3 regions of the Streptomyces sp. SGAir0957 genome follow, and region 1 is predicted to be linked to each of the others. Evidence: riboswitches for the same ligand, from Rfam matches in the RefSeq annotation. Region 1 holds a riboswitch; each other region holds the start of a gene.

The links. A riboswitch is a leader RNA that binds a small molecule or an ion and turns the genes downstream of it on or off. The one in region 1 is predicted to bind cobalamin.
Region 2: linked by a shared signal. The riboswitch ahead of metE (5-methyltetrahydropteroyltriglutamate--homocysteine S-methyltransferase) and the one ahead of C1N81_RS38175 (Nickel transporter NicT) in region 1 are both predicted to bind cobalamin.
Region 3: linked by a shared signal. The riboswitch ahead of C1N81_RS18805 (ribonucleoside-diphosphate reductase subunit alpha) and the one ahead of C1N81_RS38175 (Nickel transporter NicT) in region 1 are both predicted to bind cobalamin.

The regions. Positions count from the first base shown of each region.
Region 1 is NZ_CP027293.1:7,350,012-7,353,211, reverse strand. It holds gene rho (transcription termination factor Rho) at 1-278, shown strand, start outside; gene C1N81_RS38185 (GNAT family N-acetyltransferase) at 309-800, shown strand; gene C1N81_RS38180 (inorganic diphosphatase) at 884-1,387, shown strand; cobalamin riboswitch at 1,416-1,647, shown strand; gene C1N81_RS38175 (Nickel transporter NicT) at 1,678-2,781, shown strand; gene C1N81_RS38170 (hypothetical protein) at 3,112-3,200, shown strand, end outside.
Region 2 is NZ_CP027293.1:655,579-658,778, forward strand. It holds gene C1N81_RS08050 (NAD-binding protein) at 1-283, shown strand, start outside; partial or broken gene C1N81_RS08055 (tRNA (adenosine(37)-N6)-threonylcarbamoyltransferase complex transferase subunit TsaD) at 353-472, opposite strand; gene C1N81_RS08060 (alpha/beta fold hydrolase) at 526-1,410, shown strand; cobalamin riboswitch at 1,431-1,657, shown strand; gene metE (5-methyltetrahydropteroyltriglutamate--homocysteine S-methyltransferase) at 1,824-3,200, shown strand, end outside.
Region 3 is NZ_CP027293.1:3,098,215-3,101,414, reverse strand. It holds gene C1N81_RS18805 (ribonucleoside-diphosphate reductase subunit alpha) at 1-1,879, opposite strand, end outside; cobalamin riboswitch at 2,004-2,139, opposite strand; gene mctP (monocarboxylate uptake permease MctP) at 2,272-3,200, opposite strand, start outside.

The sequences.
Region 1 (3,200 bases):
TCGAGGAGCTCAAGAGCACCGGCAACATGGAGCTGCGCCTCGACCGCGCGCTCGCCGACCGCCGCGTCCACCCGGCCGTCGACCTCGCCCCCTCCGGCACCCGCCGCGAGGAACTCCTGCTCTCCGCGCCGGAGTTGGCCGCCGAGCGCGGACTGCGCCGGGCGCTCCACCACCGGGACGGCAGCGCCTCCTACGAAGCGCTGCTCGACAAGCTGCGCCACACCCCCGACAACGCCGCGTTCCTGCGCCAGGTCCACTCGACGGTCCCCGCGGTCTGACACCACGCCGCCATACGTGATACTCGGCGTATGAGCTCGAGCACGACGCGCCCCGGCGGTGCCCACGGCATCACGGTGCGCAGGGCCACCGCGCGCGACGCCAAGCGGCTGACCCGGCTCGTCCGCGGCTCCCGCGCCTACGAGGGCCCGTACGCGCCGATGGTCGCCGGCTACCGGGTCGGCCCGGACTACATCGAGGCGCACCGGGTCTTCGTCGCGGTCCGCCCGGCGGACGAGCGCGTCCTCGGCTTCTACTCCCTGCTCCTGGTCCCGCCGGAGCTGGACCTGATGTTCGTCGCGAACGACGCGCAGGGACTCGGCATCGGGCGCCTCCTGATCGCCCACATGCGGGACGAGGCGCACGCCGCCGGGCTCGACCACGTCCGCGTCGTCTCCCATCCGCCCGCCGAGGGCTTCTACCGCAGCGTCGGGGCGCGGCGCACCGGCACGGCGGTCGCACGCCCCCCGGCCGTCGCGTGGGACCGCCCCGAACTCGTCTTCCCCATCGACCCCGCCGTCTGAGGTCCGAGGGGTTCCGCCCCGGGCCCGCTCGGCGCACACTCGGTGGCAATTCGAGCGGGCGGCAATGCGGCAAGGAGGCCACATTGGGCGGCAGCGAGACGCGCGGCGACGCGTTCGACGTGATCGTGGAGATCCCGCAGGGCTCCCGGAACAAGTACGAGATGGACCATGAACTCGGGCGCATCCGGCTCGACCGGATGCTGTTCACCTCGACCCAGTACCCCGCGGACTACGGCTACGTGCAAGGCACCCTCGGCGGCGACGGCGACCCGCTGGACGCGCTGGTGCTGACCGGCGACGCGACGTTCCCCGGCTGCGTCATCGAGTGCCGGGCCATCGGCATGTTCGTCATGAGCGACGAGAAGGGCCCGGACGAGAAGATCCTGTGCGTGCCCGCGCACGACCCGCGCCACTCGGGCACCCAGGACATCGAGGACCTCCCCGAGTTCGACCGCCTGGAGATCACCCACTTCTTCGAGGTCTACAAGGACCTGGAGCCCGGCAAGTCCGTGGAGGGCTCGCACTGGGAGGGCCGCGACAAGGCGTACGAGGAGATCCGGCGGGCGCGCGAACGCCGGGAGGGGTAGCCGCCCGCGGCGCCGCGGGGCCCGTCCCTTAAGGTGGGCGGGCCGTGGTGCTCGGGAAGACCGGTGACGGCCCCCAGGGGTCAAGTCCGGAGCGGCCCTCGCCACTGTGATCGGGTCCCGCACCGTCTCCTCCGCCGGACGGGGCTGGTGCGGAGCACGCCGTTCCACCACGCCACTGGCCGCTCTCGGGCGGCTGGGAAGGCAGGAGCGGCGGCGCACGCCCGTAAGCCAGGAGACCGGCCACGGCATCTCACGAAGTGATCCACGAGGTGCTGGAGCGTGATCAAGGCATGACCCTGCCCGGGAACTCCCCCGAGGTCTCCCCCGCTTTCCGCTGGCGCCGTGAGGACACCGTCCGTACGGCGGGTCTCCTCGCGGTGATCGCGGCGCTGCACGTCGTCGCGTTCGGCGTGCTGTTCCTGCTGGTCGTGCCCGAGCACTACGAGGTCGGCAACAAGGCGTTCGGCATCGGGCTCGGCATCACCGCGTACACGCTCGGGATGCGGCACGCGTTCGACGCCGACCACATCGCGGCCATCGACAACACCACCCGCAAACTCATGGCCGACGGCAAGCGCCCCGTCTCGGTCGGGTTCTGGTTCGCGCTCGGCCACTCCAGCGTGGTGGTGGCGATGGCGGCGCTCGTGGCGGGCGGCGCGGCGCTCGCCGGTGTGCTCCTGGACGACGGATCCCGCACCCACCAGGTGCTCGGCGTGGTCGGCACGACGGTGTCGGGCACGTTCCTGTATGTGATCGCGGCCCTCAACCTGGTGGCGCTGCTCGGCATCCTGAAGGTGTTCCGGGCGATGCGCGAAGGCTCGTACAACGAGCGAGAACTGGAACAGCACCTGGATTCCCGCGGGTTCATGAACCGTGTCCTCGGCCGCTTCACCAAGTCGATCACCCGCCCCGGCCAGATGTACCCGCTCGGCTTCCTCTTCGGCCTCGGCTTCGACACGGCCACCGAGGTGACGCTCATGGTCATGGCGGGCAGCGGGGCCGCGGCCGGACTGCCCTGGTACGCGATCCTCTGCCTGCCCCTGCTCTTCGCGGCGGGCATGAGCCTGTTCGACACGCTGGACGGCACGTTCATGAACTTCGCCTACCAGTGGGCGTTCTCCAACCCGGTGCGCAAGGTGTTCTACAACCTCACCATCACCGGGCTCTCGATCGCCGTCGCCTTCTTCATCGGCACGATCGAACTGGTCGGCGTCCTGCACGAGAAACTCGCCCTGACCGACGCGGTGACCGGCTGGATCGCCGGCCTCGACCTCGACAACGTGGGCTACGTCATCGTCGGCCTCTTCGTCGCGGTGTGGGCGGCGGCGCTCGCGTACTGGCGCCTCGCCCGGGTCGAGCAGCGCTGGTCGGCGCGGGTCGCCGAAGGCGGGTAGGGCGGGGCCCGTGCCGGGTCCTGTGGCGCGGGGGGCCACGGGGGCGCGCGAAAGCGGGCCGTTCGGCCCAGCCAGGAGGGTCACTCGGCCCGCATACCAGGGCCGTCCCCCTGGGGATACTGCTGAGCAGAGCCTCCCGTGCCCTCGCTCTCCCGCCGCGGCGCACGGTCGAGGCCCGGGCCCGCCGGTCGCAGTGGGGGGAGCTGCAATCGGCGGGCCCGGCACCTTCTCCCTCCGGGGGCCTGATGCTGTCGGTCCCGGGGCGGAGCCGCCCGGGGAGATAAGGTTTCGGGTCGAACCGCACGCGCCCGAGCACCCAGGAGCACCTACGTGACCGTAGCCATCGACTCGTCCGAGCCACCCGTTCCGTCCGGCGAGGACACCGGGGAGACGACCGCCGCGGAGCAGACCCCGGAGGC
Region 2 (3,200 bases), 6.7 Mb from region 1:
GGAGGTCGCCGGTCATCCGCATCTGGAGGGCCGCACCATCGCCGAGTCCTTCCGGCCGGGGCACTGGCGTGTCCTCGCCCTGGATCCGGCCGCCCCCGCGGACCGCCGCCCGGACCTCACCGCGTCCCCCGCGCACGACGCCTCCGGGGCCCAGACCACCGGGCTGGTCTGGAACCTCCCGCCCGGCTATGTCCTGCGCGCCCAGGACCGCGTCGTCCTCGCCACCACCCGCCAGGGTCTCGCCGAACTCCTCGGCCGCGTACCGTACCGGGCCAGATCCTGACCGCCGCCCCGAAGCCCGTAGGACGCCCGGCACCCCTATGGCGTCACGCGGCGCGCCGCCGACGTCTTCGACGTCCGCGGCCCGGCAGTGTTCCTCGGTGGGCGCCCGCACACGGGAGTTGGCCGCCACCCCGCCGACCACGATCAGCGTCCGCACGCCATGCTCGCGGCAGGCCCGCAGCGCCTTCCGCGGAGGCCGGGGTGGTGTGGTGAAGTCCGCGCCGCACCGGTAGTTTCTGCGCGGTGGATCTGACGGAGACGCACGGGTACGCCCTCATGACCGACACCGCCCGCCTGCACTGGGTCCGGCTGGACGACCCGACGCGGCGGGGTGGTGACGCACCCGCCGTGGTCCTGCTGCACGGCGGGCCCGGCCTGCCGGACTACCTGCACGACGTCGCCGTCATGCCGGCGGACCTCACACGTGTGTACCGCTACGACCAACGCGGCACGGGCAAGTCCCCCTGGCAGGGCCGTCACACCCTCGCACGGCACCTCGACGATCTCGCCGAACTCCTCGACCTCTGGGGCCTGCCCTCGGCCGTACTGATCGGCCACTCCTACGGCACCGACCTCGCCGCCCGCTTCTGCATGGCCCACCCGGACCGCGTGGCCGCGATGCTTCTCCTGTGCGGGCCGTTCGTCGGCGACTGGCGCGCGGCCGACCGGGCGGCGCGGGACCGGCGGATGACACCGGACCAGCGGGAACGCCTGTGCGCACTCCAGAACCTGACCCGCCGCACGGAGGAGCAGGAGACCGAGTTGCTGACGCTGTCCTGGTTCACCGACCACGCCGACCCCGAACGCGCCTGGGGCTGGGCCGCACAGGATGCCCGGCACCGGCGCCCGGTCAACTGGACGATGAACCGCGAACTCGGGGCGGAAGGACGCGCCGACCCGGTCGGGCAGCGCCTCGACGAACTGGCCGCGTGTCTGCCCCGGCAGCTGGAGATCCTCGGCGGCGCCGACGATCCCCGCCCGTTGTCCGCGCTCGCCTCGCTCGCCGCGCGCCTCGGTGCTCCGCTGACCCGGGTCGACGGCGCGGGACACGAGCCGTGGCTGGAGCGCCCCGCCGAGACCCGGGCGCATCTGCGGCGGTTCGTGCGGGCCGCGGCCGACCGGCAGTGACACACCCGTCGACAACGCCTAGGGTGACTCCCGCAGCTGGTTCGCCCTGTCAGCCAGGCAGGGCGTCGTAAGAGGGAACCCGGTGAAACTCCGGGACTGCCCCGCAGCGGTGAGTGGGAACGACCGCCGTCATACGCACTGGGCCTCGGGAAAGAGGTCTGGGAAGCGACGGCCAGTAGGTGTCCCGTCCGGCCTCGGACGGACGTGCTCACGAGTCCGAAGACCTGCCGACTGCCCGTGTGCGTACGACGCGCACACGGACATTCCGTGTGACCTCGTGGGCGGGTCGGCGTACATGTGCGGCGGACGGGACCGCGCCTTCGGCGCGCGGCATCGCCCCGCCGTCCGTGTCACTCCTTCGTGCCCAACGAGTCCCCGGGATCCAAGGGATACGTCTCTCGAAGGAGATCTCCGTGACCACCAGCACCGCCGCCGCGGCAGCTCGCGCCACCGCGCACGGCTACCCCCGCCAGGGCCAGGGCCGCGAACTGAAGAAGGCGGTCGAGGGGTACTGGAAGGGCCGCGTCACCGCCGACGCCCTCCGGGCCACCGCCGCCGACCTGCGCCGCGCCAACTGGCGGGAACTCGCCGACGCGGGCCTCACCGAAGTCCCCACCGGCGACTTCTCGTACTACGACCATGTCCTGGACACCACCGTCATGGTGGGCGCGGTCCCCGAGCGCCACCGGGCCGCCCTCGACGCCGACGCCCTGGACGGCTACTTCGCCATGGCCCGCGGCACCCAGGACGCCGCCCCGCTGGAGATGACCAAGTGGTTCGACACCAACTACCACTACCTCGTGCCCGAGTTGGGGCCCGGCACCGTCTTCGCCGCCGACTCCGCGAAGCAGGTCGCGGAGGTCGGGGAAGCCCTCGCCCTCGGCCTCGCGCCCCGGCCGGTGCTGGTCGGGCCGGTCACCTATCTCCTGCTCGCCAAGCCCGCGCCCGGCGTCGCCGCCGACTTCGACCCGCTCACCCTCCTCGACCGGCTGCTGCCCGTGTACGCCCAGGTCCTGGCCGACCTCCGGGCGGCGGGCGCCGCGTGGGTGCAGCTGGACGAACCCGCCCTGGTCCAGGACCGCACCCCGGCCGAGCTGAACGCCGCCGCCCGCGCCTACCGCGACCTCGGCGGCCTCACCGACCGGCCGAAGCTCCTGGTCGCGTCGTACTTCGACCGGCTCGGCGACGCGCTTCCGGTGCTCGCCAAGGCGCCGGTCGACGGGCTCGCCCTCGACTTCACCGGCCCGGCGGCCGCCAACCTGGACGCGCTCGCCGCCGTCGGCGGGCTGCCCGGCAAACGCCTCGTCGCCGGTGTCGTCGACGGCCGCAACATCTGGGTCAACGACCTGGAGAAGTCGCTCACCGTGCTCGGAACACTGCTCGGGCTCGCCGACCGGGTCGACGTCGCCACCTCCTGCTCGCTGCTGCACGTCCCGCTGGACGCGACGCTCGAACGCGACATCGACCCGCAGATCCGGCGCTGGCTGGCCTTCGCCCGGCAGAAGACCGCCGAGACCGCCGCGCTCGCCAAGGGGCTCGCCCTCGGCAGGGACGCGATCACCGCCGAACTGGCGGTCAACCGGGCCGCCCTGTCCTCCCGCGCCACCTCGCCGATCACCCGCGACCCGGCGGTGCGCGCCCGCGCCGCCGCCGTCACCGCGAGCGACACCCGCCGCGCCCAGGCGTACCCGGAGCGGGCCGCCGCCCAGCGCGCCCGCCTCCGCCTCCCGCTCCTGCCGACCACCACCATCGGCTCCTTCCCGCAGACGGCCGAACTGCGCGCCGCACGA
Region 3 (3,200 bases), 4.3 Mb from region 1:
GCTCGATGCACTCGTAGACGCCCGCGATGGAGGCGATCGTCGCGGTCGGCGCGATGGCGAGGAGCAGCGAGTTGCGCATACCGACGGCGGCGATGCGTTCCCGCAGCGCGGCCCACCGCTCGGGCCAGGTCACCTGCGCGTCGGGGTAGTGGTCGGGGTGCAGGACGCCGCGCGCGGTACGGGTCTTGTCCCAGGCGGGCAGCGGGCCGTTGCGCTCGGCCAGGTCGGCGGACGCCTCGTAAGCGGCGAGCATGATGCGCTCGGCAAGGCGCGTCGAAAGAGCTTTCGCCTGCGGCGAGTCGAAGGGCAGGCGCAGCTTGAAGAAGACGTCCTGGAGGCCCATCGCGCCGAGGCCGACCGGGCGCCAGCGGGCGTTGGAGCGGCCCGCCTGCTCGGTCGGGTAGAAGTTGATGTCGACGACGCGGTCGAGGAAGGTGACGGCGGTGCGGACCGCCTCGTCGAGCCGCTCCCAGTCGATGTCGCCGTCGACGATGAAGGCGCCGAGGTTCACGGAACCCAGGTTGCAGACAGCGGTCTCCCCGTCGTCCGTCACCTCCAGGATCTCCGTGCACAGGTTCGAGGAGTGGACGGTGTGGCCGGGCTCCGCGGTCTGGTTGGCGGTGCGGTTGGCGGCGTCCTTGAAGGTCAGCCAGCCGTTGCCGGTCTGCGCGAGGGTGCGCATCATGCGGCCGTACAGCTCACGCGCGGGGAGGGTCTTCTGCGCCTTGCCCTCCGCCTCGGCCTTGCGGTACGCGGCGTCGAACTCCGCGCCCCACAGGTCGACGAGGTCGGGCACGTCGGCGGGGGAGAAGAGCGACCAGGGGCCGTCGTCGGCGACGCGGCGCATGAACTCGTCGGGGATCCAGTGCGCCAGGTTGAGATTGTGCGTGCGGCGCGCGTCCTCGCCGGTGTTGTCGCGCAGCTCCAGGAACTCCTCGATGTCGGAGTGCCAGGTCTCCAGGTAGACGGCGGCGGCGCCCTTGCGGCGCCCGCCCTGGTTCACGGCGGCGACCGACGCGTCCAGCGTCTTCAGGAACGGCACGATGCCGTTGGAGTGCCCGTTGGTGCCGCGGATCAGCGAACCCCGGCTGCGGATGCGGGAGTAGGGGAGCCCGATGCCGCCGGCGTGCTTGGAGAGGCGGGCCACCTGGTGGTAGCGGTCGTAGATCGAGTCCAGCTCGTCGAGCGGGGAGTCGAGCAGGTAGCAGCTGGACATCTGCGGGTGGCGGGTGCCGGAGTTGAAGAGGGTGGGGGAGGACGGCAGGTAGTCCAGGCGGCTCATCAGGCCGTACAGGTCCGCGACCTCGTCCAGGGCGCGGACGGAGTCGTCCTCGGCCAGACCGGAGGCAACGCGCAGCATGAAGTACTGCGGCGTCTCGATGACCTGGCGGGTGATCGGGTGGCGCAGGAGGTAGCGGCTGTGCAGGGTGCGCAGGCCGAAGTAGCCGAAGCGGTCGTCGGCCTCGGTGTCGATGAGCGCGTCGAGGCGGGCCGCGTGGAGACGGGCGAACTCGGCGGTGCGGTCGGCGATCAGGCCCTCGCGGTGGCCGACCGCGATCGACCCGGTGAAGGAGGTGACGCCCTGCGTGGCGGCCTCGGCGGCGATGGAGAGCGTGAGCAGGCGGGCGGCGAGCCGGGAGTAGACCGGGTCCTCGGAGATCAGCCCGGCGGCGGCCTCGGTGGCGAGTTCGCGCAGCTCGGCCTCGTCGGCGCGGGCGCTGCGGCCGCGCAGCGCGGCGGCGGCGACCCGGCCGGGGTCGGCGCCCGGCAGGTCGGAGGTCAGCTCGGTCAGGGTGCGCAGCAGCGCGGTGCCCGGAGCGTCTTGCGGGGCGTCTTCCGGGGTGGCTGAGACCGGTTCGGCGGGCGGCGCGATGGTCACTGGGGGCTCTCCCTCGCTCGGCTCGGGGCCTTGCGGGGAGGAGTGGCTCGGGCGCGCACGCGAGGGGGCGCCTTCGTCACCGGCCCATTCCGCGAGGCCCGGACGTCGTCTCCATCCGGGCCGGGCGGCTCGGGTGGGCTGCGGCAGGTCGTCGGACTCACGCGGGCGCGGCGTTATGCGCGCTACGTTCACCGTTGCGGGACAGTTCCGGATTTGCACCGGATTCCCCTGCGGCTGCAGCGAGAGCGAGCATACATGTTGTGCCGGGTGTGGGTGACAGCCCCATATCTTGTGTCGCGCGGGCAGGTGCGTGGCGGGCGTGCGGGCCCGCTCATGGCGACGGGCCCCTCCGCGTGCGGAGAGGCCCGTCCCGGGGTGTCGTACGACGGAGCTCAGTGGCCGGAGCCCGCTCCGACGACGGGCAGGTCCGTCTGCACGCCCTTGTCACCGGCGTCGGCGGTGTAGTCGCCGGGCGACGTCTCGTCGATGCCCTCGGGAGCCTTCGCGGCCTTCAGGACGAAGGTCAGGACGACGGTCACGATCACGTTCATCACGAACGCCGTCAGGCCGATGTACCCGATCTCGCCGATGCCCGGGATCTCCTTCGAGGACCCGCCGAAGTGCGCCTGCGTCGGCGACGCCACCCCGTACGCGGCGAGGGTGCCGTACACCATGCCGACCGCCCAGCCGGCGATCAGTGCCCAGCGGTGGAACCAGCGGGTGAACAGACCGCCGACCAGGGCAGGCATGGTCTGCAGGATCCAGATGCCGCCGAGCAACTGGAAGTTGATGGCGACGGTCTTGTCCATGGTGAGGACGAAGACGAGCGCGCCGACCTTCACGAGCAGCGACACCAGCTTGGAGACCTTGGTCTCCTGCGCGGGGGTCGCGTCGGGCTTGATGAAGTCCTTGTAGATGTTGCGCGTGAAGAGGTTCGCCGCGGCGATGGACATGATCGCCGCCGGGACGAGCGCGCCGATGCCGATGGCGGCGAACGCGACGCCCGTGAACCAGTCGGGGAACATGTCCTCGAACAGCTGCGGGATCGCCAACTGCCCGTTCTGCACCTTGATCCCGGCCGCGATCGCCATGAACCCGAGCAGCGCGAGCAGGCCCAGCATGAGCGAGTAGAGCGGCAGGATGGTGGTGTTGCGGCGGATCACGTTGCGGCTCTTGGAGGAGAGCGTCGCCGTGATCGAGTGCGGGTACATGAACAGCGCGAGCGCCGAGCCGAGCGCGAGCGTCGCGTACGTCCAGTGCCCGGCCTCACCCGGCGCGAGCGCCCCGACGGGTTTCCCTGTCGCCGGATTGACCTGCTCGA